DNA from 3 places in the Halomonas sp. BC1 genome. Region 2 is predicted to be linked to each of the others. Evidence: predicted binding sites of a transcription regulator. Region 2 holds the regulator's gene; each other region holds the start of a gene.
What was found. Region 2 encodes FNR, which switches genes on or off when oxygen is low (the NO sensors DNR and NnrR bind a similar motif). Its sites were predicted from a motif close to TTGATNTANATCAA; they were not measured.
Positions count from the first base shown of each region.

Region 1: cyoA (ubiquinol oxidase subunit II) is a predicted target of FNR. The motif match lies at 5,726-5,739, and genes of this name have one in related genera.
Region 3: B7L72_RS09055 (ribonucleoside triphosphate reductase) is a predicted target of FNR. The motif match lies at 4,555-4,568, and genes of this name have one in related genera.

Region 1 is NZ_LFGS01000019.1:441,136-451,444, reverse strand. Features, by position in the region: gene pta (phosphate acetyltransferase) at 1-478, shown strand, start outside; gene cyoE (heme o synthase) at 594-1,517, opposite strand; gene cyoD (cytochrome o ubiquinol oxidase subunit IV) at 1,475-1,816, opposite strand; gene cyoC (cytochrome o ubiquinol oxidase subunit III) at 1,818-2,429, opposite strand; gene cyoB (cytochrome o ubiquinol oxidase subunit I) at 2,429-4,453, opposite strand; gene cyoA (ubiquinol oxidase subunit II) at 4,456-5,517, opposite strand; partial or broken gene B7L72_RS16095 (DeoR/GlpR family DNA-binding transcription regulator) at 5,784-6,552, opposite strand; gene B7L72_RS16090 (outer membrane protein OmpK) at 6,829-7,674, shown strand; gene B7L72_RS16085 (NupC/NupG family nucleoside CNT transporter) at 7,709-8,992, shown strand; gene deoC (deoxyribose-phosphate aldolase) at 9,075-9,878, shown strand; gene deoA (thymidine phosphorylase) at 9,879-10,309, shown strand, end outside.
Region 2 is NZ_LFGS01000004.1:481,381-491,689, reverse strand. Features, by position in the region: gene B7L72_RS03865 (NahK/ErcS family hybrid sensor histidine kinase/response regulator) at 1-978, opposite strand, end outside; gene B7L72_RS03860 (hypothetical protein) at 1,069-1,596, opposite strand; gene B7L72_RS03855 (sodium:solute symporter family protein) at 1,694-3,490, opposite strand; gene B7L72_RS03850 (DUF4212 domain-containing protein) at 3,497-3,757, opposite strand; gene B7L72_RS03845 (DUF294 nucleotidyltransferase-like domain-containing protein) at 4,378-6,213, shown strand; gene B7L72_RS03840 (DNA polymerase III subunit epsilon) at 6,240-6,845, shown strand; gene ttcA (tRNA 2-thiocytidine(32) synthetase TtcA) at 6,961-7,872, shown strand; gene fnr (fumarate/nitrate reduction transcriptional regulator Fnr) at 7,859-8,611, opposite strand; gene hemN (oxygen-independent coproporphyrinogen III oxidase) at 8,672-10,096, opposite strand; gene B7L72_RS03820 (sulfite exporter TauE/SafE family protein) at 10,207-10,309, opposite strand, start outside.
Region 3 is NZ_LFGS01000011.1:51,002-61,310, forward strand. Features, by position in the region: gene ltrA (group II intron reverse transcriptase/maturase) at 1-840, shown strand, start outside; gene B7L72_RS09040 (Rrf2 family transcriptional regulator) at 1,133-1,579, opposite strand; gene B7L72_RS09045 (anaerobic ribonucleoside-triphosphate reductase activating protein) at 1,699-2,448, opposite strand; gene nrdD (anaerobic ribonucleoside-triphosphate reductase) at 2,519-2,683, opposite strand; gene B7L72_RS09055 (ribonucleoside triphosphate reductase) at 2,728-4,479, opposite strand; gene B7L72_RS09060 (U32 family peptidase) at 4,617-5,564, opposite strand; gene ubiU (ubiquinone anaerobic biosynthesis protein UbiU) at 5,574-6,569, opposite strand; gene hemN (oxygen-independent coproporphyrinogen III oxidase) at 6,811-8,196, shown strand; partial or broken gene B7L72_RS09075 (nitrate reductase subunit alpha) at 8,371-10,309, shown strand, end outside.

The sequences.
Region 1 (10,309 bases), on a different contig from region 2:
GAACCCGGACCCGGACGCCGAAACCCTGGCGGAAATCGCCCTGCAGAGCGCGCGCTCTGCCGAGGCCTTCGGTATCGAGCCCCGGGTGGCGATGATCAGCTACTCCACCGGCGACTCCGGCACCGGCGCCGACGTGGATAAAGTCCGCGAAGCGACCCGCATCGCCAAGGAGCGCGCGCCGCACCTGGCCATCGACGGCCCGCTGCAGTACGACGCCGCCGCCATCGAAAGCGTGGGCAAGCAGAAAGCTCCCGACTCCCCCGTGGCGGGTAAGGCCACCGTGTTCGTGTTCCCCGACCTCAATACCGGCAACACGACCTACAAGGCCGTTCAGCGTAGCGCCCGAGTGGTCAGCGTTGGCCCCATGCTGCAAGGTTTGAACAAGCCGGTGAACGACCTGTCCCGCGGCGCCCTGGTGGATGATATCGTCTACACCATCGCCCTCACCGCAATCCAGGCCAGCCAGCGGCAAGGCTAGGCACTCGCCGAGCCCTGTATACGTATCCGCTGAAAGCCACGCTAAAAAAACGCCCCGAACAGTTCACTGTTCGGGGCGTTTCAGGTTTTGCGTCAGGTTTAATCGTTGTTAGGCATTACACCCACATGGGCACCATGGCTTCCAGCACCATCACCAAACTCATCGCGGTGATCGTCAGAATGGAGACCCCAAACACTTTCCTGGCCCAGCGAACATCGTCATCTAACCGATAGCCGCGCAGTGCCAGGTAGAGCCAGTACCCGCCCATGACCAGCGCCACACACAGATACCCCATCCCCGCCTGACTGGCCAGGACCAGCGCCAGCGAGGCGGGAATAAACGCCACGATATAGCCCAGGATGTGATGCTTGGCCATTTTGATCCCGTGTACCACCGGCAGTACCGGGATTGATGCCCGCTGATAATCCGCATAGCGGAAAATCGCAATGGCATAGGAGTGCGGCATCTGCCACAGGCAGAAAATCACCAGTAGCATCAGCGCACCGCTATCGAACTGCCCCGTGACGGCACAGTAGCCCACCACCGGGGGCATGGCCCCGGAAAGGCTGCCCACCAGCGTGCCGTACTCGGAGTGGCGCTTCATGTAGAGGCTGTAGACCCCGACATACACGCCCCAGCCAATCACCGCCAGCGCCACCGTCAAGCCATTGGTGCCCAACGCCAGGCACACGACCCCCGCCACGCCCAGCAGCGCCGAAATACCCAGTGCCTGGGTAATCGAGATACGCCCCTTGGCGAGCGGGCGATGGCGCGTACGCGCCATCAGTGCATCGATATCCCGGTCGATGACGTTGTTGCAGGCACAGCCCGAGGCAATGACCAGCGCAATGCCCAGCATCACCGAGGCAAACGTGACGACATCGAAGGTGCCGTGGGCGGCCAGAAAATAGCCCCCCAGCGTGGCGATCAAGTTACCGCCAATGATGCCCGGCTTGGTGAGCGCCAGCAGGTCTCGCCAGCGGCTCGGTGCCACGTTCAGCCGATCATCATGTTGAGATGCAGATGCTGCATGATCCATAAAGAGCCCCCTACCACCAGGACGAGTATCGTCAGTGTGAAAACGAAGGACATTAGATTCCACCCCTCGTCGGCCTTGGTATTCATATGCATGAACATGACCAGCTGGACCAGAATCTGCAGCACGGCTGTTACAGCGATGACCACCACCGTCGCGGCGGTGCTTAGCGCACCGCTCATGACAACCGCAAACGGAATCACGGTTAGCACTAAAGATAGCAGAAGCCCGACAACATACGACTTAACGCTTCCATGGGAAGTCGTTGAATGCGCTGCTGAATGTGATGACGATTGGCTCATGTCAAAGCACCCCCATCAGGTAGACGAACGAGAACACACAGATCCACACGATATCCAGGAAGTGCCAGAACAGGCTGAGGCACAGGATACGCGGGCGCGTCATGGGCGTCAGGCCCTTGGTGGAAAGCTGCACCAGCATCACCAGAATCCATACCAGCCCCACAGTGACGTGCAGGCCATGGGTGCCCACCAGGGTAAAGAAAGACGACAGAAACGCGCTCTGGTCTGGCCCATACCCTTGATGAATCAGGTGATGAAACTCATACACTTCCATGCCGACGAAGGCAGCCCCCAGGGCAAAGGTGACCGCCAGCCACGCCTTGACCTGCCCCACCCGCTCGGCATTCATGGCCAACACGCCCATGCCAAAGGTAAAACTGCTGAACAGCAGCAGAAAGGTTTCGACCAGCACGAACGGCAGCTCGAAAATATCGGCAGCCGTAGGCCCCGCCGCCGTGCCCTTCATGAGCACGGCATAAGTGGCAAACAGTGACCCGAAGATCACCAGGTCGCTCATCAGGTAGACCCAGAAGCCAAAGACCTTGGTGCCTGCGGCATCGTGATGTTCGTGGGGCTCTACGATGGCCCCGTGATGTAAGGTATCCGTGGCCATTACGCTCGCGCCTCCACATAGTTGGTTTGTTCGCTATCGACAGCGCTGCTGGATGCCGAGGTTTTGCGGCGCTGATGTTCACGCTCGATACGCTCCACTTCGGCAGCGGGCACGTAGTAGTCGATGTCATCGTTGAACACACGGGCGAGGAAACTCACCACCACGCCCAACGCACCGACGCCCGCCAGCCACCAGATGTGCCACACCAGCGCAAAACCCAGCACCAGTGCGAAGAGGCTGATCACCGGGCCGACTACGGTATTACGGGGCATGTGGATATCGGTGTAGGGCGCGTCTTCGAGCTGTTCGTTACTGCGCTGTTTTTGCGACCAGAAGCTGTCGATGTCGCCCACTTCCGGCAAACGGGCAAAGTTGTAGAACGGCGCGGGGGAAGACGTGGACCACTCCAGCGTGCGGCCATCCCAGGGGTCGCCGGTCAGGTCGGCATTGAGCTTGCGGTCGCGCACGCTGACCCAGAACTGAATCACGGTGCAGGCAATGCCCATCATGATGATCACGGCACCCACCCAGGCCAGAATCATCCAGGGCTGCCATTCAGGGTTGGCGTAGGACTGCATGCGACGCACGGCACCGAAGAAGCTCAGCACGTAAAGCGGCATGAAGGCGACGTAGAAACCGATGAACCAGCACCAGAACGAACGCTTGCCCCACTTTTCGCTCAGCGTGAAGCCGAACGCTTTGGGGAACCAGTAGGTCAGGCCCGCCATCATGCCGAACACCACGCCGCCGATGATGACGTTGTGGAAGTGGGCAATCACGAACAGGCTGTTGTGCAGGACGAAGTTGGCTGCTGGCAGCGCCAGCATCACGCCGGTCATGCCGCCCAGGGTAAAGGTGATGATGAACCCCAGGGTCCATAGCACCGGCGAGGTCAGCTCCAGGCTGCCACGGAAGATGGTGAACAGCCAGTTGAACACTTTCACCCCGGTGGGGATGGCAATGATCATGGTCATGATGCCGAAGAAGGCGTTGACGTTGGCCCCGGCGCCCATGGTGAAGAAGTGGTGCAACCAGACGATGAACGACAGCAGCGTGATGGCCACGGTGGCCCACACCATGGTCTTGTAACCGAACAGGCGCTTACGGGCGAAGGTCGCGATGACTTCCGAGAACACGCCAAAGGCGGGCAGGATCAGAATGTACACTTCCGGGTGGCCCCAGGCCCAGATGAGGTTGACGTACATCATCATGTTGCCGCCAAAGTCATTGGTGAAGAAGTGCATGCCGAAGTAGCGATCCAGCGTCAGCAGGGCAATGGTCGCGGTCAGAATGGGGAACGAGGCAATGATCAGGATATTGGCGCACAGCGATGTCCAGGTGAAGATCGGCATGCGGAACAGGGTCATGCCTTTGGTGCGCATTTTCAGGATCGTGACGAAGAAGTTGATGCCGGTGAGCGTCGTGCCTATCCCGGATATCTGCAAGGCCCATATCCAGTAATCGACCCCCACCCCAGGGCTAAACTCTATCCCCGATAAAGGCGCATAAGCGAGCCAGCCGGTCTTGGCGAACTCCCCCACCACCAGTGAGATGTTCACCAGCACCGCAGAGACCGCAAACAGCCAGAAGCTCAAGTTGTTGAGAAACGGAAAAGCCACGTCGCGGGCGCCTATCTGAAGTGGCACCACCAGGTTCATCAGGCCGATGACCATGGGCATCGCAACGAAGAAGATCATGATCACGCCGTGGGCGGTAAAGATCTGATCGTAATGTTCAGGAGGGAGATAACCTGCGGCACCCCCGGCCGCCAAGGCCAGTTGGGTACGCATCATGATGGCATCGGCAAAGCCACGCAGCAGCATGACCAGGGCCACCACAAAATACATGATACCGAGCTTCTTGTGGTCGACGGAGGTGAACCACTCGTTCCACAGCCAGCCCCACTTGCGGTAATAGGTGAGCGCGCCAAGCAGCGCCGCACCGCCAATCGCCATGAACGCCGCCACGACCATGATGATCGGTTCGTGATACGGAATGGCGTCGAGCGTCAATTTTCCAAACATGTTCAACCCCCGGCTTCTACGCTGTCAGGATGGCCGCCCATGGCGTGCTCATCGCTAGCGTGCTGATTGGTAACGTGGCCATAGGCAGCGTGATGGGAGGCCACTTGGGCACTCTCGAGCTCACCGCTTTCGCCATGGCTGTCGTGGGCTTCAACTACGGCGTCGCTATGTGCCGCATGGTCACTGTGGCCACCATGGCCGCCGTGGCCTTCACCACCCCCGTGGAAGCTGGTCAGAATCGTTTCGTACAGGGCGGGTGCCACTGCCGAGTAGTGTTCGACCGGGTGGTATTCACTGGGGGTCGCCAGGGCGTTGTAGCCCTCGGGGTAGGTCAGGGTCTGGCCTGCTTCACGCACGTTGGCCACCCAGGCATCGAAGTCGGCTGGCGAGGTCACGTGGGCGTCGAAGGTCATGCCGGAGAAACCGGCTCCGCTGTAGTTGGTGGAACGGCCTGGGTAGACGCCCACTTCATCGGCGATCAGGTGCACGTCGTTGTCCATGCCCGCCATGGCGTAGATCTGGCTGCCCAGGTGGGGAATGAAGAACGCATTCATCACCGAACCAGAGCTGACCCTGAAGCGCACCGGCGTATCCACCGGGAAGGCCACTTCATTGACACTGGCAATGCCCTGCTCGGGGTAGATGAACAGCCATTTCCAGTCCAGCGCCACCGCCTGTATTTCCATGGGCGCTACGCTGCTTTCGATGGGCTTGTGGGGGTCCAGGGAGCGCGAGGTTTGCCAGGTAAGAAAGGCGAGAACGGCGATGATCACGCAAGGCACGCTCCACACCGCTGCCTCGATGGCATTGGAGTGGGCCCAGTCAGGCAGGTACTTGGCAACGCTGTTGCTGCGCCGGTAACGCCAGCCAAACAGCAGCGTCATGACGATCACCGGGATCACCACAATCAGCATCAGCCCAAAGGAGGTCAGAATCAGCGAGCGCTGCTCGACGCCAATCTGCCCCTTTGGGTCCAGCAATGCAGAACTGCAGCCCGCCAACAGCAGGCACAGCACAACGAGCACAAGAATGCCTCGTCTGCGCCAAAGGGTAGGTAATTGCATGGGTGTAGTCTCGTGAGAGAGTGGCTGATACAGCCTGCTGCTGGCTGGCTAACTAGCCAGCTAAGTAGCAAGCTAACTATTACCCCATACATTTCCCAAAACCGTCGAGGATTGACGTGCTCCGGGAAAGGTATGCGCTACCGGGAGGGCTAGGTAGCGAGTCTTAACCACACGTTGCGTGTATAAATTAAGACTAAAGTATTTTCCATTGATCTCCGTCAATCAGAAAGAGACGCTTTGCCGCACCCCAGGGGCGGCCAAATGTGTTAGGCAACGCTGATGCTGAGGGAGCTGGCGGGATGGTTTTCCAGCAGGCCAGGGGCGCGCTCGTCGTCAGTGATCACCACGTCGAAATCGGCCAGCGAGGCAAAATAGGCGGGCCGTACGACGCCGAACTTGCTGGCATCGACCACCAGCAACCGCTGCATGGCGGTAGCAATCGCCGCTTGTTTGGGAGCCACTTCGTGGAAGTGAAAACAGCTCACTCCGCGCTCCCAGTCTACTCCTGCCGCTGAAATCAGCGCCTTGTTGATGCCCAGCCGTTCGATGGCACCCCGCATGCCATCGCTGCCGAAAGACTGCGACGAGGCGTGAAACAGCCCCCCCCAGCAGCACCAGCCGCACGTTGGGCAGCGCGGCAACCGTGTTGGCCACGTTCAGCGCGTAGGTCACCACGGTCAGCTCGCGGAAGTGGCTCAGTTGGCCCAGCAAGGGAATCAGCGTAGAGCCACAGTCGATAAACAGCGTGTCGCCTTCATCGATGAAACTGGCGGCACGCTGGCACAGGCGATGTTTGACATGATAGTGGCTGGCCTGCTGCTCGGTAAGGTCGTAGACCGGCGTCACGCCGGGGTAGCTGGCCATCACCAGCCGCCCCCCCAGCAGGCTCAAGGGAGATGGCTGCGTGGCGAGGTCTCGGCGAATGGTCATCTCCGACACTCCGCACAGCTCGGCAGCATCGCGCAGGTGCAAGGTTCCCCCGCTTGCCAGGGCTTCTTGCAACATGGCCAGGCGCTGGGCACTCCGGTCATTCACAGGCATCTCCTTGTGATTCATCTTGTTATCGGGTTACAGCGCACAGGTACGCTTATGCTGAGACAGCGCCCCGCGAATTTCCACTCCCCCGCCACTCTGTTTGCCGCCATGAGGCGCATGAAACACTCGGGTAGTGTTGATGTGACAATACTTGCAAATCAACGTTAAAAAAATAACACTCGATGTTATAATTTTAACATTAACGCCAGCCTGCACGACCCACAACGTCGGTATGCCACCACTCGTGGCACCGTAATAACCCTTGTTGAGGCTTTCATGACCGCTTTATCCCCCTCTTACGTTTCTTCGCTCGTCACGCTTGGCGCTGGCGTTTTCCTGGCTGGTGCGCTGGCCGCAGCCCCGGCCGTTGCCAATGACGCAGCGAGTGACCCAATGACCCCGCACTGGTCGTTTGCCAACGTTTCCCTGAACTACCTGGACTGGTCCAACGGCACCGAAGCGCGCACGGCGAGCAATGCCGCCAAGAGCGACTTCACGTTCGTTGAAATCGAAGGCGGCGTCGGCTTTGGCTGGGGCGAGTTCTACGGCTTCTTCGATTTCGAGAACCCGACCAACGACCAGTTCGACGAAGCCAGTGGCGGCAAGGACAACTTCCGTACCGCAGGCAAAGTGACCTCGCACATTTACCTGGGTGACAGCCCGCTGTCGCTTTACGCCCACGTTTATGACTTCCGCGACTACGGCTTCAATGGCCGCGAGCAGGACCAGATTCTCGGCCTGGGCTACCGCACGACGTTCGCCAACGGCCTGTGGTTCAAGCCCTTCATCGGTGCTGCCAGGGTTCAAAGTGATGGCTACACGGGCATGAACGGCTACATGGCTGGCTGGGTCGCGGGCTATGACTTCACCGCGCTGGACCAGAACTTCAGTGTGACCAACTGGCACGAGCAGACCTTCGGTCGCGACAGCGACTACCTTTCCCAGAACTACGTCAACGGTACCGCAGGGAGCGTGGGGACCAACGGCGCATTGAGCCTTTGGTGGCACCCGTCTGACTTGATCACCACCGGCGTGCAGTATCGCTACTCAGAGAACAAGCTGGGTACACCCGACGCCTATCAGAACGCGATGATTTACTCAGTCAAGCTAAACTTGCTGTAATCGCTCCCACTTCTCACGCTCCGAAGGTACTCCCATGACCCTCATCATGAGCCTGGTTGGCATGGTCACTCTGGTGGCCATTGCGCTTGTTTTCTCCTATGACCGCAAGGCGATTCGCCTGCGTACCGTGCTGGGTGCCTTCGCGATCCAGGCGGGTATCGGTGCGTTCGTGCTCTACGTACCGTTTGGCCAGGCCGTTCTGCAGGCCATTTCGGCAGGCGTCAGCCAGGTGCTGGTCTACGCCAATGACGGTATCGGCTTTTTGTTTGGCGGGCTGGCTGACGTGGACAATGTCGGCTTCGTCTTCGCCATCAAAGTCCTGCCGGTCATCATCTTTTTCTCCTCGCTGATTGCCGTGCTCTACTATGTCGGCATCATGCAGTGGGTCATCCGGATTCTGGGTGGCGCATTGCAGAAGGCACTGGGCACCTCGCGCACCGAGTCGCTTTCGGCCACGGCCAACATCTTCGTGGGCCAGACCGAGGCACCGCTGGTGGTGCGTCCGTTCATTGCCCGCATGACCCCTTCGCAGCTGTTTGCGGTGATGTGTGGTGGCTTGGCTTCCGTGGCGGGTTCGGTGCTGGCGGGCTATGCCGCGCTGGGCATTCCCATGGAGTATCTGGTGGCGGCCTCGTTCATGGCGGCGCCTGGCGGCCTGCTGTTCGCCAAGCTGATCATGCCGGAAACCCAGAACGTGGAAGATAGCGACAGCGTTTCCAAGGTCGATGAAGAGCTGAAAGAGCAGGACGACAAGCCCGCCAACGTGCTGGATGCAGCGGCTTCTGGCGCGACTTCCGGCCTGATGCTGGCAGCCAACGTGGGTGCCATGCTGCTGGCCTTCATCGCCCTGATCGCGCTGGTCAACGGTATTCTGGGCGGCGTGGGCGGCTGGTTCGGTTTCGAGGCATTGAGCCTGGAGCTGATTCTGGGTTGGCTGTTTGCCCCGCTGGCCTTCCTGCTGGGCGTGCCCTGGGAAGAAGCCACCCTGGCGGGCTCGTTCATCGGCCAGAAGCTGGTGGTCAACGAGTTCGTGGCCTTTATCAACCTGGCTCCCTACATTGAAGGGGAACAGGTGGTGGCTGCCACGGGTCAATTGATGACGCCCCACACCATGGCCATCCTGTCATTTGCCTTGTGTGGTTTTGCCAACCTGTCGTCGATTGCCATTCTGCTCGGTGGCCTGGGCAGCATTGCCCCGACCCGCCGCAAGGAGATTGCTCGGTTTGGTGTGAAAGCCGTGCTGGCAGGCACGCTCTCCAACCTGATGTCTGCCTCGATTGCCGGTTTCTTCCTGGCGTTGAGCAGCCTCACCGCCTGACGCAGCGAGTACGCGATAACGCAACGGGCGCTGCTTTAGTACGCAGTGCCCGTTTTGTCTTTTACCGATTAATGAGAACTTCATGACTGCCACCGCTTCCCCCCAGCTTATCCAGGCCGCCCGTCACGCCCTGACGTTAATGGACCTCACCAGCCTGAACGACAGCGACACCGACAGCGTGATCGAAGCGCTGTGCCAGCAGGTCAAGACCCCCTACGGCCACCCGGCAGCGGTGTGCGTTTACCCCTCGTTCATCGTCACGGCAGCCCGTGCGCTGAGCGCCCACAAGCTGGATGACCAGGTCAAGATCGCCACGGTCACCAACTTCCCCCATGGAGGCGATGACATCATGAGCGCGGCCCGTGAAACCCGCGAAGCCGTGGCATCGGGCGCTCATGAAGTCGACGTGGTGTTCCCCTACCGCGCCTTGATGGCAGGCGATGAAGAGACTGGCCGCGAGCTGGTGGAAATGTGCAAGGCCGCCTGTGGTGGCCAGGCATTGCTGAAAGTCATCATCGAATCCGGCGAACTCAAGAACCCTGCGCTGATCCAACGTGCCAGTGAGCTGGCCATCGAAGGTGGCGCGGATTTCATCAAGACCTCGACCGGAAAAGTGCCGGTCAATGCCACGCTGGAAGCCGCCGAGATCATGCTCAAGGCCATCAAGGCCAGCGGCAAAGACGTTGGTTTCAAAGCCGCCGGCGGCGTACGCAGCGCAGAAGAAGCCGCTGAGTACCTGGCGTTGGCAGCCGACATCATGGGACCGCAGTGGGTCACCCCGGCACACTTCCGGTTTGGCGCCTCCAGCCTGCTGGGCAACTTGTTGAACACACTCGACGGTGGCGCTGACGCGGCGCTGCTCTCCATCACCAACGGAGGCTACTAAATGTCGTCCAACGCTTCTCACCACGCGCTGCTCCCTCAAGAACTGATTCGCCTGAAGCGCGACGGCCAGCTGCTGCCCGCTGAAGAGATCAAGGCGTTCGTGCAGGGCATCGCCGATGACCGTATCAGCGATGCGCAGATCGGCGCCTTCACCATGTCGGTCTTTTTGAATGGCATGAGCCGCGAAGAAGTCGTGGCATTGACCACCGCCACGCGCGATTCTGGCCACGTGATGCAGTGGGATTCGCTCAACCTGCCCGGCCCCATCGTGGACAAGCACTCCACCGGCGGCGTGGGCGATCTGGTGTCGCTGGTGCTGGGCCCGTGGGTCGCGGCCTGCGGCGCCTTCGTACCGATGATCTCCGGCCGGGGCCTGGGCCACACCGGCGGTACCCTGGACAAGCTGGAGTCGATCCCCGGCTATGACCCCTA
Region 2 (10,309 bases):
CTGGCCGGAGGCCATGGAGAGCGCCAGCACGTAAGTGTCGGGCTCGACGCCGCTTTCCGAGAATAGCATCAGTCCCGCGGCGGCCAACGGCACCACGAAGAAGGCAATGGCCAGCAGGTAGAGCGGGAATAGCCAGCGCGACTTACTGGCGTCGTCCGGGTGAATGTTTTCGACTACCGCCACGTGAAACTGACGTGGCAGGCAGAGGATGGCCAGCATGGCCAGTAGTGTCTGTGCCCAGAAGCTCTGGCCGAAATCCTGGTTAGCCAACTGGCGCTGCAGCTCCAGCTGACTTTCCGCATGACCCATCAACTCACCCAGCCCGCCGAACATGCCCCAGGTGACGAAGGCCCCCAGCGCCAGGAAGGCCAGCAGCTTGACCAGCGACTCGAAGGCGACCGCATGAATCAGCCCCTCATGGTGCTCGGTGGCATCGGTATGGCGCGTACCAAACAGGATGGCAAAGATCGCCATGACGATGGCCACATAAAACGCCGTATCGGCAAACAGCGGGGTGTGGGTGAGGTCCTGTGCATCGGTCAACACGCTGAAGCTGGTCGAGACGGCTTTTAGCTGCAGGGCGATATAGGGCAGCGTACCGATCAGCGCCACCAGGCTGGCAAAGGCGGCCAGCGACTGCGTCTTGCCGTAACGCGACGCAATGAAGTCGGCAATGGAGGTGACGTTCTGGTGCTTGGCAACGCGAATCATTTTGGCCAGTACCGGCCAGAACAGCAGGAACGTCAGAATTGGCCCGACGAAAATGCTGGCAAACGACCAGCCTGCCGTGGCGGCTTGGCCCACCGCGCCGTAAAACGTCCAGGACGTACAGTAAATTGCCAGCGCCAGGCTGTAGATGATGGGGCGGCGGCGGCTGGCGCCATGGGTGCGCGCCCGGCGGTCGCCGTACCAGGCAATGCCGAACAGCACGGCAATATAGAGTAGTGATACGGCTACCAGCAGCCCGCCGTGAAACATGCTTCTCTCCCTGTCTTGTTATCTGCGCCCCATGCGGCGGTGCGTTCAGTGAGGCTCCATTCTAGGGGAATTGCCCTCCAGCGCCAGTGCTCAAGATGAATGAGCAGGCTCGGCGCAGGCTTGCTCGAGCAGCGTGGAGGCGGTGCGCAACGTGCGGATGCCGGTGATGTCCGGCGAACGGGTGTCGATATCCACCGGCACCAGCTCACGGCTGCTGCAGTTCAAGAGGTAGGCCTGGGGAATCACCAGGTCCGTATGGTGGCGCTCGAAGTGGTAGAGCATGAACTCGGCCAGCGTGGCGCCTTCGTGCTGGGTGCGCTGCAGGCTGTCGTGGTCGAGCACGCTGAAGCGCGTGGTCATGGGAAACACGAAGGTCCATGGGCGCCATATTTCGGTGCCGGTACTGCTGTCCACGACCACCGCCGAGGCGGGCAGCTGCTGCTGCTTGTGATCGAACCAGGAGTACTCCACGTGAATCTGGTAGCTCAGCATGCCGAGTCCGGCAAAGACAGGCACGATCCATTTGGGCAGACGGCGTCCTGACAGGTGGCGCAGTATCAGGGCAATACCCGCCGCCGCCAGGGCGGCGAAGACAGCGGCAATCAAGTGCCAGATCATAACGATGTTTCCTAAAACAGCTCGGGCTTCCCATGGGAAGCCCGATGCGTGATGGGTTCCAGGACTAGCCCGTTGGCTAGCCAGGAACGATTATGGCTTAGTGATCGACAGCGACACCAGCCCCTTTCGGGTAACGCACGCTCTCGACAAGCTCTTGAATCTCCTTGGGCGGCGCTGCCGTGACGCTGGAGACAGCGAAGGCGACCGCAAAGTTGATCAGCGCGCCGACGGCACCGAAGGAGAGCGGGGAAATGCCGAGGAACCAGTTGTCAGGCGTGTTCGGCAGCATGTTGGTACCGGGGATGAAGAACCAGCCCAGGTAGGTGAAGATGTACAGCAGGGTCGCCACCAGGCCCGCCAGCATGCCGCAGATCGCGCCAGCGCTGTTCATGCGGGTGGAGAAGATACCCATCATCAGCACGGGGAACAGCGAGGCTGCCGCGATACCGAAGGCCAGGGCGACCGTCTGTGCCGCAAACCCGGGAGGGTTCAAGCCCAGATAGGTGGCCAGCAGAATGGCACCCCCCATCGAGATCCGTGCCGCCAGCATCTCGTTTTTCTCGGAAATGTTGGGGTTGATGGTGTTCTTGATCAAGTCATGACTGATGGCCGAGGAGATCGCCAGCAGCAAGCCTGCGGCCGTGGAAAGGGCTGCGGCGATACCCCCTGCCGCGATCAAACCGATGACCCAGCCGGGCAGGTTGGCAATCTCCGGGTTGGCCAATACCAGAATGTCATTGTTGACGTTCAGCTCGTTACCTTCCCAGCCGCGTGCTTCGGCGGTGGCTGCAAACTCCGTGTTGCTGTCGTTGTAGAACTGGATACGGCCATCGTTGTTCAAGTCATTGAAGGTGATGAGGCCGGTATCTTCCCAGGTTCTGAACCAGGTGGGACGGTCTTCGTACAGCAGAGGCTCGGCCGCTGCCATTTCGTAATCCTCTACCTGTCCGGTCATCTCGGGATAGACGGTGGTCATCAGGTTCAGACGTGCCATGGAGGCCACCGCAGGCGCGGTGAGGTAGAGCAGGGCGATGAATACCAATGCCCAGCCAGCCGACCAGCGCGCGTCAGCCACCTTGGGCACCGTGAAGAAGCGAATGATGACGTGGGGAAGGCCCGCCGTACCGATCATCAACGACAGGGTGAACAGCACCATGTTCAGCTTGTTGTCCACATCTGCGGTGTAGTCGCGGAAGCCCAGCGCGTTGACGACGTCATCCAGCTTTTGCAGCAAAGGAACGCCCGACTCGGTGTGGGTACTGAACATGCCGAACATCGGGATCGGGTTGCCGGTCAGCTGCATGGCGATGAACACCGCCGGAATGGTGTAGGCCACGATCAGTACGATGTACTGAGCCACCTGGGTGTAGGTGATGCCTTTCATGCCGCCAAACACGGCGTACAGGAAAACGATCGCTGCGGCGATCCAGATTCCCCAGGTACTGGGCACTTCGAGGAAGCGAGAGAACGCCACGCCAGCGCCGGTCATCTGGCCGATAACGTAGGTCACTGACGCGATGATCAGACACACCACCGCTACCACGCGGGCGGTGCGGCTGTAGAAGCGCTCACCGATGAAATCCGGCACGGTAAACTTGCCGAACTTGCGTAGGTAAGGTGCCAGCAGCATCGCCAGGATAACGAAGCCGCCCGTCCAACCCATCAGGAAGGTGGAGTTGGCGTAGCCACCCGAGGCAATCAGGCCGGCCATGGAGATGAACGACGCGGCAGACATCCAGTCGGCGGCCGTGGCCATACCGTTGGTCACGGGGTGAACACCTCCCCCCGCCACGTAAAAGTCCTTGGTAGACCCGGCCCGCGCCCATATCGCAATGCCGATATAGAGCGCGAACGATGCGCCTACGAACAGAAGGTTAATGGCAAATTGGCTCATGCTTGCTTACTCCCCCAGGCCAAATTTCTTGTCGAGCTGATTCATTCTCCAGGCATAGAAGAAAATCAGGCCGATAAAGGTAAGAATGGAGCCTTGCTGAGCGAACCAGAAGCCCAGGTCCGTACCGCCAACGGAAATGCTGGTCAGCAGTGGGCGGAAGAGGATGGCGCATCCGTAAGAGACGAAGGCCCAAACGATCATGCACCCAAAGATCAGGCGTACGTTGGCCTTCCAGTACTCAGCAGCATTGGTCTTGTCGTCTGCCATTGTGTTGCTCTCCAGTTGTGATTTTTAGGGGTGGAAAGTGAACTCAAGATAGCGTGTGATCCATCAGGGCAACGTAGACAAGAGATCCTGTCGGTGGTGGATTCCTTGAATGGCGTTACCAGGCACGTCACCTTATTATTGTTAAGCCGTCAGCGTTGAGGTGTTCTCGAGTGATTGTCAGCGGCTCTGGATACATGGCTAGGGTGGTGTGCTTTAACCCTGTATGACTCGCTAATAATACTGGGCAATAAATACAAAAAAATAAATCCCAGACTTTGGTATCACGCCTTGGCAAGGGCTTTTTTTGGCCCTGTGTTGTTTTTATATCTTACTGTTTTTTAGAGAATAATCGAGGTTTTTTGCAAGCTGGGGCATGACGATAGGACAATGGTCTATGGCTCTGGCTAAACCAATGTTTGCTACCCTGGTAAAAGTGACCAAAGAGCTTTAAAGAAGAAATGGAAAAGCGCGACTTTAGTCGCTAAACCAAGGTCGTTAAGACGTTAGCTTTATAGCGTAAAGTAGCAGGTTGCAAAGCAGGTCAAAGAGAGTGACAGGTTAATAATAATCACAAAAGCCATTGCGTGGCGCGATACAAGGCGCTTGATCGAGGTTGCTACATGGTAGAAGTAGAGCTGTCTCAACTGCCCTTCACCCTGCTGGACGAGGAGGGTCGGGATCACGTGCGCCGGGGCATGGACCTGGCCTATTTCGAACGTGATGAGGTCATTCTGGAAATGGGCCAGCCTGGCGCCTCGGTGTTCTTGATCCACAAGGGCGAGGTGGCCGAGCTGGACCCCTCACTGCCGGCTGCCAGTGCGCGTATCGGCCACTATACGGCGGGTGACCTGTTTGGTGCGATCAGCATCCTGAATGGCAAGAGCCGCTACCGCTTTCAGGCCGAAGACGAGTGTCTGTGTTACGTCATGCCCAAGGTGCTGTTCAGCCAGCTGTGCCGACACTACCCGGCGTTCGAGCAGTTTTTCAAGCAGTCGCTGTCTCACAAGGCGCGCCTGTTGACCGAGAAGCGTGCCGATGGGGGAGTCACCATGGCGGGGTTCATGCTGGCCCGAGTGAGCGAGTGCATGCGTTTGCCGCTGATGATGGATGCCCAGTCCTCTATTCAACAGGCCGTCCAGCAGTTGAAAGACAGCCATGCCGATAGCCTGCTGGTGGCCACCGAAGGCGGGCCGGGCATGGTCACCAAGACGGACTTGCTCAATGGCCTGGTGCTCGAAAACGCCTCGTTGGAGACCCCGGTGGCGTCACTGGCCAATCGGTCACTGGTCACCGTTGCTCCTGGGCAGTACCTGTTTGACGCCTTGATCACCATGACCCGCCATCAGGTATCGCGGGTGGTGGTGATGGAAGAGGCTCAGGTGCAAGGGGTGGTGGAGCTGACGGATGTATTGGGGTTCTTCTCCAGCCGTAGCTATGTGGTCAGCTTGCAAGTGGAGCAAGCCGATAGCCTGCCTGCCCTGGCATCGGCTAGTCAGCGCACGCCCGAGCTGGTCAAGGCGCTCATGGCCCAGGGCGTCAAGCTGCGTTTTGCCATGGACCTGCTGGCCGCGTTGAATGGCCGCATCATGAGCAAGGCGTGGACCTTGACCGTGCCCGAGCAGTACCACCCGCAAAGCTGCCTGATGGTCATGGGCAGTGAGGGGCGTGGCGAGCAGATTCTCAAAACCGATCAGGACAACGGGTTGATCCTGGCTGACGATTGCCAGTGGCCGGACGTGGCCGAGTGCATGAACGCCCTGTCAGAGACGCTGGTGCAGCTGGGCTACCCGCCATGCCCTGGCAACATCATGGTGTGTAACCCTGAGTGGGTGGGAACGGTGTCGACGTGGGAGTCGAACATCGCCAGGTGGGTGTCGGCCCGGGATGGCGACAGTCTGATGAAGCTGGCCATTTTGCTGGATGCCCACGGCGTCGCGGGCAACCCTGCGCTGCTGGACCGTGTGCGTGAGGCGCTGTTTGCGCGCTGTTCCCATGATGAGCTGCTGCTCTCCTATTTCGCCCGCGCAGCGCTGCGTTTCTCGACGCCGTTGACGCTGTTTGGTTCGCTGAAAAAGCCCCAGCACGGCATCGATATCAAGAAAGGCGGCATTTTTCCGATTGTTCATGGGGTGCGCACCATGGCGCTGGAGCGGCGCATCAAGGCGACCTCTACGCTGGATCGGCTCGATGCGCTGGCCGCCGATGGCCGTCTGGACCGCCGCTTTGCCGACGACCTGGGTGAGGCGCTGGCGCTGTTTACCGAGCTGCGTCTGAAGCAGCAGTTGCAGGAGCTGAAAAGCGCGGGCGCCCGCGATGCCGATACCGGCAAACGCACCAACCGAGTCGTGGTCCAGGAGCTTTCATCGCTGGAGCGTGACCTGCTACGCGAAGCGCTGCACATCGTCAAGGACTTCAAGCAGCGGCTGTCCCATCGTTATCATCTGGAGTATTCGTGAGTGGAATGCGGCTATTGGATAGGCACGTGGGTCTCTTGAGCGGCTCACTGAGAACCCTGGTGCAGCGTGAAAGCGATCGACGGCGGTTCGCGGACACGCCGCATGGCTGGCTGTTCCAGCCTTATATGGGCGAAGAAGCAGTGGCGTTGGCGTGTCGTGAAAGCCAGGCTCGCCCGGGCGAGCTGCGCGTGGCCGCTGTCGTATTGACGCCGCGCCGGGTGTTGACCAGCCATGCCTGGAGCGACACGCTGGCCATGGTCGACGAGCCCTTGTCTCATCGTCAGGAGCAGGGCGCTGTGCCGGTTGCCTTGGCAGCCCGAGTCGAAGCGTTGGCGGAGTTCATCGGCAATCGGCCAGTGGTGGGGTGGCAGCTGGATACCTTGCTGGCGCCGCTTGGTCGGATGTTCAAAGCCACGCTGGGGTTTGGGCTACCCAATGCCCAAGTCGATCTGGCCAGGCTGCACGCTCGTCAGCTACGCCGCTTGCATCCCCAGGCAGAGGTCGGCCCGAGCATCAACGAAGCGCTGTCATGCTGGTCTTTGCCGCTGGCCTGGCCCTCGGTGCACAGCGAGGCCACGGCGGCGGCGCTGCTCTATCAGCGCCTGCAGAGTGAGCGCCTTTTCACGGTGTGAGCCGACGCGCTGCCGCTCGGTGTGGCCAGAGGCCGACGATGGGTTTGTATTGGGTCGCGCCTGCGAGTCTTGTAGAATAGCCGCTGCTCCTTCACCCATCGGCAGTACAACGACCATGTTATCACCTGACTTTTTCGACCCCTCCTCGGCGACGCGTGCCACCAATGCGGCGCCTGAACAGCAGCCTGAACTTCAGGATGCCAAACAGAAGCGCGAATTCAACAAGTTGCAGAAGCGTCTTCGTCGTGAAGTGGGCAACGCCATCATCGATTACAACATGATCGATGAGGGTGATCGGGTCATGGTATGCCTGTCGGGTGGCAAGGACAGCTACACCATGCTGGAAATCCTGCGCAATCTGCAGCGCAATGCGCCGGTCAACTTTTCCCTGGTGGCAGTCAATCTCGACCAGAAACAGCCGGGCTTTCCCGAGCACGTGTTGCCCCGTTACCTTGATAAGCTGGGTGTGGAGTACCACATTCTGGAGCGGGATACCTATTCGGTGGTGAAGGAGAAAACCCCGGAAGGCAAGACCACCTGCGCGCTCTGCTCGCGGCTGCGTCGCGGGTCACTTTACGGGTTTGCCGAGGAGATCGGCGCCAACAAGATTGCCCTGGGTCACCACCGGGAAGACATCCTCGAGACGCTGTTTCTCAACATGTTCTTTGGCGGGACCTTGAAGGCCATGCCGCCCAAGCTGCTGTCCGACGACGGCAAGAACATCGTGATCCGCCCCCTGGCCTACTGCAAGGAAGCGGACATTGCCGAATTCTCACGGCTGATGGAGTTTCCGATCATTCCCTGCAACCTGTGCGGGTCGCAGCCCAACATGCAGCGTCAGATCGTCAAGGACATGCTGGCCGAATGGGACAAGAAGCACCCGGGTCGCTTGGAAAGCATGTTCAAGGCCGTCACCAATGTGGCGCCTTCCCAATTGGCCGACCGGGCGCTGTTCGACTTCGTCGGGCTGGAAGCCAAACAGGCGGCGCTGATGGAAGGGCGTATTCAGGCGTTCAACGTGAGCTGATCGCCTGCTCCTCTTCTTCGGCCAGGGTGATGAGCCGCTGCAGGTCGAGAATATTGACCTCTCGGCCCGAGACGGCCACCACGTTCTGCTGCTGAAAGCGGCTCAGGATACGGCTGACGGTCTCGACGGCCAAGCCCAGGTAGTTCCCCATATCGGCGCGGGACATGGAGAGCCGGAAGCTGTAGGGCGAGTAGCCGCGCCGCCGGAAGCGGTCGGAGAGGGTAATCAGGAAGCTGGCCAGCCGCTGGTCGGCGGTCTTGCGCGATAGCAGGCGCATCATGCGCCGATCGTCACGCAGCTCCTTGCTCATGCTGCGGTAAAGCTGGCCGCGCAGCTCCGGCAGCTCTTCCGATAGGGTGTCCAGGCGGTCGAAAGGAATCTCGCACACCGTGGTGGTTTCCAGGGCGATCACGCTGCCGGGATACTGCTCTTCATCGATACCATCCAACCCCACCAGCTCGCTGGGCAGATAGAAGTTGGTCAACTGATCGTTGCCGTTGCCTTCGCTGGTCACCTGTTTCAGGCTGCCGGAACGTACCGCATAGACGCTGGTGAACGCATCGCCCTGGCGAAACAGCGGTTCGCCCTTCTTGAGCGGTGCGCGGCGGCGGATGATGGCGTCGAACTGGCTCATATCCTCCAGCTCCAGAGCGAGCGGTAGGCACAGCGAGCTGAGGCTGCAGGTCTGGCAGCGCGCCTCTTGCAGCAGTGAACGTCGTTGGCTGGCAGGATATGGCATGTTGTTCTCCCTTTTCATTAGCCATCATAGGGTCAGGGGGTGGATATCTCAAGGTGCCGTTTATACGATCTTCGAGTAGCGTTGCGATGACTGGCTTGGCAGGCGCGCATCGAACGCCATGGCCAGGTGGCGAATCAGCAGCCGCCCGGTCGGTGTTGCCCGCAGGCGGTTCCCTTCGCGCTGCAGCAGGCCATCCCGCTCGGCGGGCTGCAGGCGCTCCAGCGCGCTGGCGAAGTAGGCGGGCGCGTCGATGTGCCAACGTTGGCCAACGCTGGCCAGGTCAATTTCCATATCGCACATCAGGCGCTCGATGACGTCTCTCCGCATTAGGTCGTCCTTATTTAAACGTACTCCTTTGACGGTTGCCAGCCGACCTTCATCCAATGCCGCTTCATACGCGGCCAGCTGGGTGGGGTTCTGGGCATACAGATCATCGATACGGGAAATGGCCGAAACGCCCAAGCCAATCAGGTCGCACTGGGCGTGGCTGGAGTAGCCCTGGAAGTTACGCTGCAGAGTGCCTTGGCGCTGGGCCTGGGCGAGGCTGTCGTCCGGGCGGGCAAAGTGGTCCATGCCGATATGCACATAGCCTGCCTGAGTGAGCATCTCGATGGTGGTGCGCAGGATCGCCAGCTTCTCGTCGGCGCTGGGCAGGTCTGTCTCGCTGATGCGCCGCTGGGGGGCAAAGCGGCTGGGCATGTGGGCGTAATTGAACACCGACAAGCGGGCCGGGTTGAGGTCGATGACCTGGCCAAGCGTGTCGGCAAAGCTCTGCTCGGTCTGAAACGGTAGCCCGTAAATCAGATCCAGATTGAGGGAGCGAAAGCCCAGCCGATGTGCTTCGTCCATCAGGGTTTCGGTCATGACCTTGGGCTGCACGCGGTTGATGGCCGCCTGTACCCTAGGGTTCAGGTCCTGGACGCCCAGACTGAGGCGATTGAAACCCAGCGACTGCAGGTGGCGCAGGGTAAAGACATCTGCTTCACGGGGGTCGATCTCGATGGCGTAATCGCGGTCAGGAGCGTTGGAGAGCCCAAACCTCGCGTCCAACCTGTCTACCAGGTCGCTCATTTGCGCCAGGGTCAGGAACGTTGGGGTGCCACCGCCCCAGTGCAGTTGCTGCACGGGCCGCCGAGTATCCAGATGGCGCGAGGTCAACACCATTTCACGATCGAGGCGCGATAGGTAGGGTTCGGCCAGCTGGGTATTCTTGGTGGCGATCTTGTTGCAGGCGCAGTAGAAGCAGATCTTGCGGCAAAAGGGCACGTGCACGTACAGGGAGAGCGGTCGCTGGCTGGCATTGCTGCGCGCCAGGGCTTCAGTGACGTCGTCGGCACCGATGTCTGCGTCAAAGGAGAGTGCCGTAGGGTAGGACGTATAGCGTGGGCCGCTGGTGTCGTAACGGCGCAGCAGGGCCTCGTCCCAGGCAGGGGTCTCGGCCGCTGCGAGGTGAGGAGGTACGGTGGCAGCAGAGGCAAGGGGCATGAAGAGACGCTCCGTGGTAACAGGGCAAAGTAGCCAGGTGGTGGGCCACCGGCCGACATATGCCTGCATGCTAAGGCATCGAAGCGGGCAAAGCGTTGAGCTATATCAAGCTATGGGTGGAGGGCCGTCGGCAGCAGCGACCACAGTTGCCACAGGGCAAAGCCGATGATGGTCAAGGCGGCCACGGTACGCGTGGCGGGGTGGCGAATGAGC
Region 3 (10,309 bases), on a different contig from region 2:
ACCGTTGTTGATGTTGACTTGTCACGATTCTTTGACCGAGTCAATCATGACATCCTGATAGACCGCCTGAGGAAACGCATCCAGGATAATCGTGTTATCCATCTGGTTCGTGCGTATTTGAATGCGGGAATAATGGAAGGAGGGGTGGTCATTCATCGGCATGAGGGGACGCCGCAGGGTGGCCCATTATCGCCGCTACTGGCCAATATCCTGCTGGATGAGGTGGATCGCACACTGGAACATCGCGGCCACCACTTTGCTCGCTATGCCGACGACTGCAACGTTTACGTGCGTAGCCAGAAAGCAGGGGAGCGAGTCATGGCTTTGCTACGACGCTGTTACAGTAAGCTGCGCTTGACGATCAATGAGTCCAAGAGTGCGGTCACCAGCGTGTTTGGCCGCAAGTTCCTGGGCTACGCCCTGTGGGAAGCCAAGGGTGGAGATGTCCGACGTGGTATATCAGCCAAAGCGTTGGGGACATTTAAACAGCGGATTAGGCAACTGACACGCCGAAATGGCGGGCGCAGTATCGCACAGGTCGTCGCCTATCTACGACGCTACCTTTTAGGCTGGCAAGGCTACTTTAAGCTGTCGCAAACACCTCGTATCTGGCGGTCGCTGGACGGGTGGATACGAAGACGTTTAAGAGCTTTGCACCTAAAGCAATGGCGTCGGGGTAAGACGATTTATCGTGAGCTGCTGCGTCTTGGCGCGACGCCGAGGGTAGCACAATCGGTGGCGGCGTTGAGTCGTCGTTGGTGGCACAACAGTCTGTCGGGAGTCCATCATGTATTAACGGTGGCCTACTTTGATCGGTTGGGCGTGCCCCGTCTCTCATAACCTCAACTTCTCGAACCGCCCGGTGCGGACCCGCATGCCGGGTGGTGTGGCAGGGGATCGGTCAGCCATGCTGACCGCCCCTATGCCGATAAACGTATTAGAGGAAGTCGACGTTGAAGTGGCCTCTTGAGAAGCGGAGGGCATGGAGGATGGGGAGATAGCCATAGAGTACCTCATTCGGCAAAGTGGGAATCATTAATAGCGTGTTAAAATGCATTTTTAATGCATTTATTGTAGAGCAACTATTCAGAATTTCCTTAGCTGAAATTAATAGGGTTGTTTCTAGTGATCGTTAGACATTGACGGTGGGGATACGCATTAGTCCTGCCAACTGTGGGTAACGATTGGACAACACATCTGCCAATGTATAGCGGTCAAGCACCTCCAGAAACGCTGATAGGGCTTCGTTTAGAATGGGCTGGAGCCGACACGAAGGGGTGATGATGCAGTTGTTATCGCTATGAAAGCACTCGACTAGCTCCATGCCATGTTCCATTTCGCGCACGAGTTTACCCAGCACGATAGTAGCGGGGTCGCGCGTTAGCAATAGGCCACCATTCTTGCCCCGAATAGCGGTAACGTAGTTCTTCTGGCTAAGCTCCTGAACGACTTTCATCAGGTGATTGCGAGAAATATCAAAGGTCTCTGCGATCTCGTTGATAGTAGAGCGCTCTTCGCCTTTCACGGCGAGGAAGATCAGCACGCGTATTGAATAATCGGTGAATCGAGTGAGATGCATGGAGTGCGCTTTGCTCCGAGAGTAATCCAACTGTAAAAGAAACATGTTGTATGAACGTTCAGTAAGTTGCAATCAGAACATGGGGGTACCAATACTGGCCTAGGTCAAGAAGGAAAGCGTTAGTGCCTTAGCTCGAGCTGGTCAAAGTGCGGTTTCAAACGGCTTATCAGCGCATTCATCTGAGCTGTAGATGGAGTATTGGCAACTGGCAGAGAATAGGTAGGGTCGAAGCATTGCTCGCTGCGGGCCACCTGCAGCGCATAGTGGCGTACCCCACAGTCGGCAAGACTCAGTGCCAGGCGTTCCACATCGGCAAGCTGAAAATCTTTCCAGTGAATGGTGGTACGGCACTCGAAATTGAGTCCGCTGTCGAGCAAAGCCTCCAAGCTACGGGCATGCAACTGCCAGATGCCGGGACGGCCGCAGATGCGGTCAAACGTTTTTCCGCGTCCTTTTACATCCAGCCCCACCCAGTCGAGGTGCGGTAATAGCTGGGTGAGGCGGTCAGGATAAGGGCCGACGGTATGTAGTCCCACCTTAAAGCCCAATGCTTTCACTTCCTTTACTGCATCGGACAAATCGGCATTCAGGGTGGGCTCACCACCGCTGAAAACCACCGCTTCCAGCAGGCCTTGCCGGGTGCTCAGGAATTCCAGTATCGCTTGCCACTCCTGGGATTCACCTCGGCGCGGCGGGATCATGTTGGGATTGTGGCAGTAGCCGCAGCGTAGCGGGCAGCCTTGGAGAAAGACAACGCACGCCAGATGATCGGGATAATCCAGGGTGGTCATGGGCACAAGGCCGGCAATCGGCAGCCGAACCGAAGATAATTTAGTTGTGATGTCGTCAAGTGTCGTCTGCATAGCCATAGTGAGATCCCCCTGCTGGGGCGCCTGTCGCCAGACCCCCCAGCCGTCGTTAGAGAAAAGTGAAGGCTAGCTACCGAGAGGCGGCGGCTTCAGTAAAATGGCGGCGCTCCTGGTGTTCGGCACGTTTGCCGATATTGAACTGACTTACCGGGCGGTGGTAACCCATGACGCGGGTCCAGACTTCGCAGCGCTGGCGCTGCTCAGTGGGCAAGCTAGCATATTGGGAGGTTTGCATTAGCGTGTTCCTTAAACGAGGTGATAAAAAGTGAGGCAAATGCCTCAAGCCGTGGCGGCGTCGATTGCGCTCGCCGTTTTTGCCCACAGTGCTTCGTCGCACTTGGGGCAGAACTCATGTTCACCCGCCAGGTAGCCATGCACCGGGCAGATCGAAAAGGTGGGTGTGACTGTGAGGTAGGGTAAGCGAAAGTGAGAGAGCGCCGTTTTTACCAGCTTGCGACAGGCGGAGGCCGAGGTAATCCGTTCGCGCATATAGAGATGCAATACCGTGCCACCGGTGTAGCGAGTCTGTAAGGGGTCTTGATGGCTCAATGCCTCAAAGGGATCATCGGTATGACCCACCGGCAATTGGCTGGAATTGGTGTAGTAGGGCGCCTCGGGTGTACCGGCTTGAATTATGTCAGGAAAGCGAGTCAGATCCTCCCGGGCAAAGCGGTGAGTGGTGCCCTCTGCAGGGGTAGCTTCAAGGTTATACATATGGCCGGTCTGTTCTTGAAATTCGCGCATCCGCTCCCGGACGTGGTCAAGAAGATCCAGCGCCAGCTGCAGCCCTTGGGCGTCGGCTATATCGCAGCGATCCCCAGTAAAGTTGCGCACCATTTCGTTAAGCCCATTCACACCCAGAGTGGAGAAATGATTGCGTAAGGTGCCCAGGTAGCGCTGGGTAAAGGGGTAGAGCCCTTGATCCATTAGTTGCTGAATGCGCTCGCGCTTGAGCTCGAGGCTATCGCGCCCGAGCGACAGTAGGCGATCCAGCTCACTGAACAGCCCGGCTCGGTCGCCGGCAAAGCGGTAACCGAGCCGGGCGCAGTTGATCGTCACTACTCCCAACGATCCGGTTTGCTCCGCGCTGCCGAACAGGCCGTTGCCGCGTTTGAGCAGTTCACTTAAATCAAGCTGCAGGCGGCAGCACATGGAACGCACCATGTGGGGTTCCAGATCCGAATTTAGAAAGTTTTGAAAGTAGGGCAGGCCGTACTTGGCGGTCAGTGCGAAGAGCCGCTCGGCGTTGTCGCTTTCCCAGTCGAAATCATGTGTGATGTTATAAGTGGGTATCGGGAAGGTGAACACACGCCCGTGGCGGTCACCGGCCTCCATCACTTCCAAATAGGCCCGGTTGATCAAGTCCATTTCAACCTGCAGTTCGCCGTAACTGAACGGCTGCTCCTCTCCACCGATAACCGGTACCTGTTGGCGCAAGTCGTCGGGGCAGACCCAGTCGAAGGTTAGGTTGGTGAAGGGCGTCTGGCTACCCCAGCGCGAAGGCACATTGAGGTTGTAAATGAATTCCTGAAGCGCCTGCTTGACCTGTGCATAGGTGAGGCCGTCCTTGCGTACGTAGGGGGCCAGGTAGGTATCGAAAGAGCTGAAGGCTTGTGCCCCGGCCCACTCGTTCTGCAAGGTGCCAAGAAAATTAACCATTTGCCCGAGGGCACTTGAAAGGTGGCGGGGCGGGTTGCTTTCGGCTCGTCCCGGCACCCCATTGAATCCTTCTAGCAGCAAAGTACGCAGCGACCAGCCGGCGCAATAGCCGCACAGCATATCCAGATCGTGAATATGCAAATCACCTTCCCTATGAGCTTCCCCCACGGCGTGGGGATAAATCTCATCGAGCCAGTAGTTGGCTATCAACTTGCCCGAGACGTTGAGGATTAAACCGCCCAATGAATAGCCCTGGTTGGCATTGGCGTGAACACGCCAGTCGGCGCGTTGGAGGTACTCATTGACCGTCGAGGCGACGTCAATATGATGCTTTGCTACCTGAACGCTTGTGGAGCTTTTCACCCAATTCACCTATATATGCTAACTTTAATAAAAATAAGTACTACATGTGGTGTTGAAGGGTAAGCGTTCAGGATTTTGCAATAAATGATCCAGATCAAAAATGGTGGGGAAAAATAGTAAGACGTGGTGGCGCCTAGGCTATGGCTTTAGCCAGTCATCGTGCGGGTGTTATCCATGCCAGGTCGGCCATACCAGTAACCGTCGCAGATTTCAGCATCCACCAGCGTCAAAGGATCGGGCGTAGCTAACCTGCCGTGGCGGGCCTGGTCGAAAGCCGTGACCACCTCGGCCATGCCTTCCGCCCGTGGGCTGAGACGCGCCACTGATACCCCCATATCCGCCATGACCGTCAGTTCATGGCGCAGATCCTGGCAGGCGCTGGAAAGGGTTTGAATACCGTTCAGGGTAAAAACATCCCGGGACTCTTGTGAACGTAGCACTAAGCCTTCGGGGTATTTTTGGCAGACGAACTTGCAGCGGTCTTTGGGTGTTTGGTGGCGCCGGGCGGTAAAACAGCGTGACGACCAGGCCAAGGGGAGATGCCCGTAGGCGAATACTTCACATGGGTGGGGAATGCCTGCCTGGTGGCAGTCGTGAATAAGCTTGGCTAAGTCTTGCTGTGACATTTCCACCGGCGCTTGCCAGCGCTTCATTCCAGCACGTGCCATGACGCCCAGCGTCGCCGGGTTGTAGAGGTTGAGCGCAGCACCGGCGATAAAGGGCAGTCCGGCACTGGAGAGTCGTTGCAGGGCGCTTTGGTCATTGGCCTCGACAATAAAATCACCGTTGTCACACAGCTTGCGCAAGTCACGCAAGTCGGCCTCAGACTCGATCAGTGTCTGGCTGGCGAGTACCACCTGCTTGCCCGCCTGGGCGAGCTCGCGCCCAATGCCTAGCCAGTCGTCCAGTTTCATGTCGCGGCGCCGCGAGCAGACGGTTTCGCCCAGGGTAATAATCTCTACCGGCCAGTCGGCCGCCTCGCGGTAGAAGTCGGCGTAGCGTTGCCGAGTCCAGTAAAAAAGTACCGGCCCGAGTGAGAGTTGAAGAGGGCTGGTTGATAAGGTCAGTGATGGGGGAGGTGTAGTGTTCGGCATAGTAGGCTCCTATTTCCAGCGGCGCTCGTAGGCGCCTAGGGTAGTGATGGCACCTTCGGAAAGCTCGGCAAGGCCGGCCATCCAGGCGGGGTCTGGATCAAAGCGCTCAGGCGGGGCCTCTAAGCGGTTGAGCGCCTGACGCCAGATCCCGGCCACTTTAGAGACATAGGCGGGACTGCGCTGACGACCTTCAATTTTGACGGCGCTAATACCCAGGTCGCGTAGCTCCGGCAATAGCTCCAGGGTATTGAGGCTGGTGGGTTCCTCAATGGCGTGATAGGTCTCGCCCGCCACCTCGAAGCGACCCTTGCATAGGGTGGGGTAGCCCGCGCGCTCGCCTTCGGCGTAGCGGTCGATAAGAACATTGTTAAGGCGCGACTCTAAGCCCTCAGGCGTTTCTTCCCAGCGGACATGGGCCGCTGGCGAGCAGACGCCCCGGGTATTGGGCGATTCGCCGGTCAGGTAGGAGGAGAGATAGCAGCGTCCTTCGGCCATGATGCACAGGCTGCCGAAAGCGAACACCTCCAGTTCTACCGGTGTTTGCTTGGCCAGGTCGCGTACCTGAGTGATTGACAGTACCCGTGGCAGTACGGCGCGCTTGATGCCGAAATGCTGGTGGTAAAAGCGAAGCGCTTCATGGCTGGTCGCCGAACCCTGCACTGAAAGGTGCCGCGAGATTTCAGGGTGATGGCGAGTAGCGTAGTCGAGCAGTCCCATATCGGCGAGAATCAGTGCATCCACGCCCAGTTCGGCGGCCTGGTCTACGGCCCGAGTCCAGTGTTGCCAGCCATCGGGCTGGGGATAGGTATTAATAGCGCAAAAAACGCGTTTGCCATGTCGGTGGGCGTAATCGATCCCCTCGCGGGCACGTTTGTCGGTAAAGTTTAGTCCGGCGAATTGCCGTGCGTTGGTGATGTTCTGGAAACCGAAATAGACAGCGTCGGCACCTTCATCTACGGCGCGCTTGAGGGCGGGCAGGTTGCCAGCGGGACATACAAGCTCCATAGCGAGACTCCTTGCGGGAAAAGTCCGAGCATTTTAGTCACCTATTTTTTGTCGGCTTTTGACACAGGTCATATCGGGGTGGCTTTCAAAAGAGGATAACGCTGCAGAGTAGGCAAGCTGGATGCAGGCAGTTTTTAAAACGTATATTGTATGAATATTAACCAATGCTTGCTGCACCCACTTCCAGAGATCTTTTTCAGAGACCTCTTTTAGAGCCCCTTTTCAGAGACCTTTTTCTATCATGCAAGATGAACTGCTCTTCAATCGCCCCCTGGTAGAGAAATATGACCGCCCAGGTCCGCGATACACCTCTTATCCCACCGCGCCCCAATTTCATGCTGCGTTTGCCGAGGATGATTACCGTAGCGCCGCCGAGCGCAGTAATCGGGTCGCAGTACCCAAGCCGCTTTCGGTCTATGTGCATATCCCGTTCTGCAAAAGCCTGTGCTACTACTGCGCCTGCAACAAAATCATTACTCATAATACCGAGCGAGCCGCCGAATACCTCCAGTGGTTAAAACAGGAGATACGTGTTCAGGGAGCGCTGTTCGATACCACCCGGCAAATGACCCAATTACATTTGGGCGGCGGCACCCCAACCTACTTAAGCAACGCCCAGCTAAGCGAACTGATGGCGGCGCTAGACGAAGCTTTTCACTTCGCTGCACCCGAAGAGCGCGAATTCTCGCTGGAGGTAGACCCCCGCACCGTGACCCCCGAACAGGTGTACGAGCTCTACACGCTGGGCTTCAATCGGTTGAGCTTCGGCGTTCAGGACTTCGATCACGACGTGCAGCAAGCGGTCAATCGCGTCCAGAGCGAAGAGCAGGTGGTATCCCTGGTCAAGGCTGCCCGCGAGGCGGGGTTTGAATCGGTCAGCGTTGACCTGATCTACGGTTTGCCGCTGCAGACGGTGGCGAGTTTCGATACGACGCTAACCAAGATTATTGACCTGCAACCGGACCGCATTGCCGCTTATAGCTACGCTCATCTGCCCGAACTGTTTAAAGCTCAGCGGCTAATTCGCCCTGAAGACATGCCGCCACCCGAGCGCAAACTGGAGCTGCTGGAGCTTACGATTAACCGCCTGACGGCCGCAGGGTATGTCTACATCGGCATGGATCACTTCGCCCTTCCGAATGACGAGCTGAGCTTGGCCCGTGAAAATGGCACTCTGCAGCGCAATTTTCAGGGCTACTCTACCCACGCCGACTGCGACATGATTGGGCTGGGCATTACCTCGATTGGTAAGGTGGGCGATACCTATAGCCAAAACGTCAAGGAAACTGCCCAGTATCAGCATCGCTTGGATGAAGGGCGTTTACCGGTCTTCCGTGGCTATCGCCTTAGCGATGACGACCGCCTGCGCCGCGATGTCATTAATACTCTGATGTGTCACGGCCGCCTTGAATTTGCCGCTATCGAGGCCCGGCACAACATCGATTTTCGCAGCTACTTCGCGAGTGCCTTGGCGAGCCTCGAAGAGATGGCGGACGACGGACTAATTGCTTTGCGCGACCATGAAATCGAGGTGCTGCCGTCGGGGCGATTGATGATCCGCAACCTGGCCATGGCGTTCGACGCCTACCTGAAACCAACGGAAAACCGTTATTCGCGCACGGTGTAATTTCAACAGCGCCAACCGTCTATTCCTTTACGTTGGCCGCTCTATCACCTTGGGGGTAGATAGGGTGTATATGGAGGTAATCACGCAGTAATTCTGATGTCGATCGCGCAGACTTCTCCTCATGGAACCCGCCTGACGGGTAACGCAAATTTCCGAGGAGCCTGGAGATCGACCATGAGTCACTTCATAGATCGGCTGAATTTCTTCCGCAAGTCCCGTGAGCCCTTCGCCAACGAACACGGTGAACTGCGCAGCGAATCCCGCCAATGGGAAGATAGCTATCGTGCCCGCTGGCAGCACGACAAAGTGGTCCGCAGCACCCACGGTGTTAACTGCACCGGTTCGTGTAGCTGGAAAATTTACGTTAAAAACGGTCTGGTGACCTGGGAGACCCAGCAGACCGACTACCCCCGTACCCGCCCCGACCTACCCAACCATGAACCGCGTGGCTGCCCACGCGGTGCCAGCTACTCCTGGTATATGTACAGCGCCAACCGTCTCAAGTACCCGTTGGTTCGCAAGCCGCTGCTGGCCCTATGGCGCGAAGCGCTCAAGGCGCATCCAGACCCGGTCGATGCTTGGGCGTCGATTGTCGAAGACCCGGCTAAGACCAAGCAGTACAAGCGTGCTCGCGGTATGGGTGGTTTTGTACGTGGTGACTGGGATGAGCTTAACGAACTGGTAGCGGCCTCGAACGTTTTTACCGCTAAACAGTATGGCCCCGACCGGATCATCGGCTTCTCGCCGATTCCCGCTATGTCGATGGTCAGCTACGCGGCCGGTAGCCGCTACCTGTCATTGATCGGCGGCGTCTGCATGAGCTTCTACGACTGGTACTGCGACTTGCCGCCCGCATCGCCGATGACCTGGGGCGAGCAGACCGACGTACCCGAATCCGCTGACTGGTACAACGCCGGCTACATCATTGCCTGGGGCTCCAACGTACCTCAGACCCGGACCCCGGATGCCCACTTCTTCACCGAAGTGCGCTACAAAGGCACCAAAACCGTCGCCATCACCCCGGACTACGCTGAGGTCTCTAAGCTCACCGATGAGTGGCTCTCCGCTAAACAGGGCACCGATGCTGCCCTGGCCATGGCCATGGGGCACGTGATCCTCAAGGAATTCCACCTCGATAACCCCAGCACCTACTTCACCGACTACGTGCGTCGCTATACCGACATGCCGTTCCTGGTGGAATTAGAAGCGCGAGAAGACGGTAGCTTCGTACCGGGCCGACAATTGCGGGCCAGTGATTTTGATGCAGCTTTAGGCCAGGAAAACAATCCCGAGTGGAAAACCGTTGCCTGGGACGAAACCCGCGATCAACTGGTCGTGCCGCGCGGCTCGATCGGTTTCCGCTGGGGCGAGACCGGTGACGAAGTAGGCAAATGGAACCTGGAATCGCTGGATGCTGCTGGCACCGAGATCAAGCCGCTCCTTAGCCTAGCCGAGCACCACGATAGCGTCGCGCGCGTGGCGTTCCCTTACTTTGGCGGTATTGAGCACGAGCACTTTGAGCACGTCAAAGGGGCGGGTGTTGGCGCGGCTGATGACCTGCTGTTCCACAACTTGCCCGCCAAGCGCCTGAAGAGGGCGGATGGCAGCGACATGCTGGCGGTTACCGTTTTTGATCTGATGTGTGCCAACTACGGCATCGACCGTGGCTTTGCCAGTGACGGCGAAGATGACGGCGCGACCTCGTTTGATCAAGTTCGTCCTTATACCCCCGCGTGGCAGGAGAAAATTACTGGCGTGTCGGCAGAGCAGTGCACCCGTATTGCCCGTGAGTTTGCCGACAACGCTCACAAAACCAACGGACGTAGCATGATCATCGTCGGTGCCGGTATGAATCACTGGTACCACATGGACATGAACTACCGCGGCCTGATCAACATGCTGGTCATGTGTGGCTGTATCGGCCAGAGCGGTGGTGGCTGGGCTCACTATGTGGGTCAGGAAAAGCTGCGCCCGCAGACTGGCTGGACCCCGCTGGCCTTTGGCCTTGACTGGCAGCGCCCGCCGCGCCATATGAACTCTACCTCGTTCTTCTATAACCACTCCTCCCAGTGGCGCTACGAGAAGCTAGAGATCAAAGAGATCCTATCGCCGC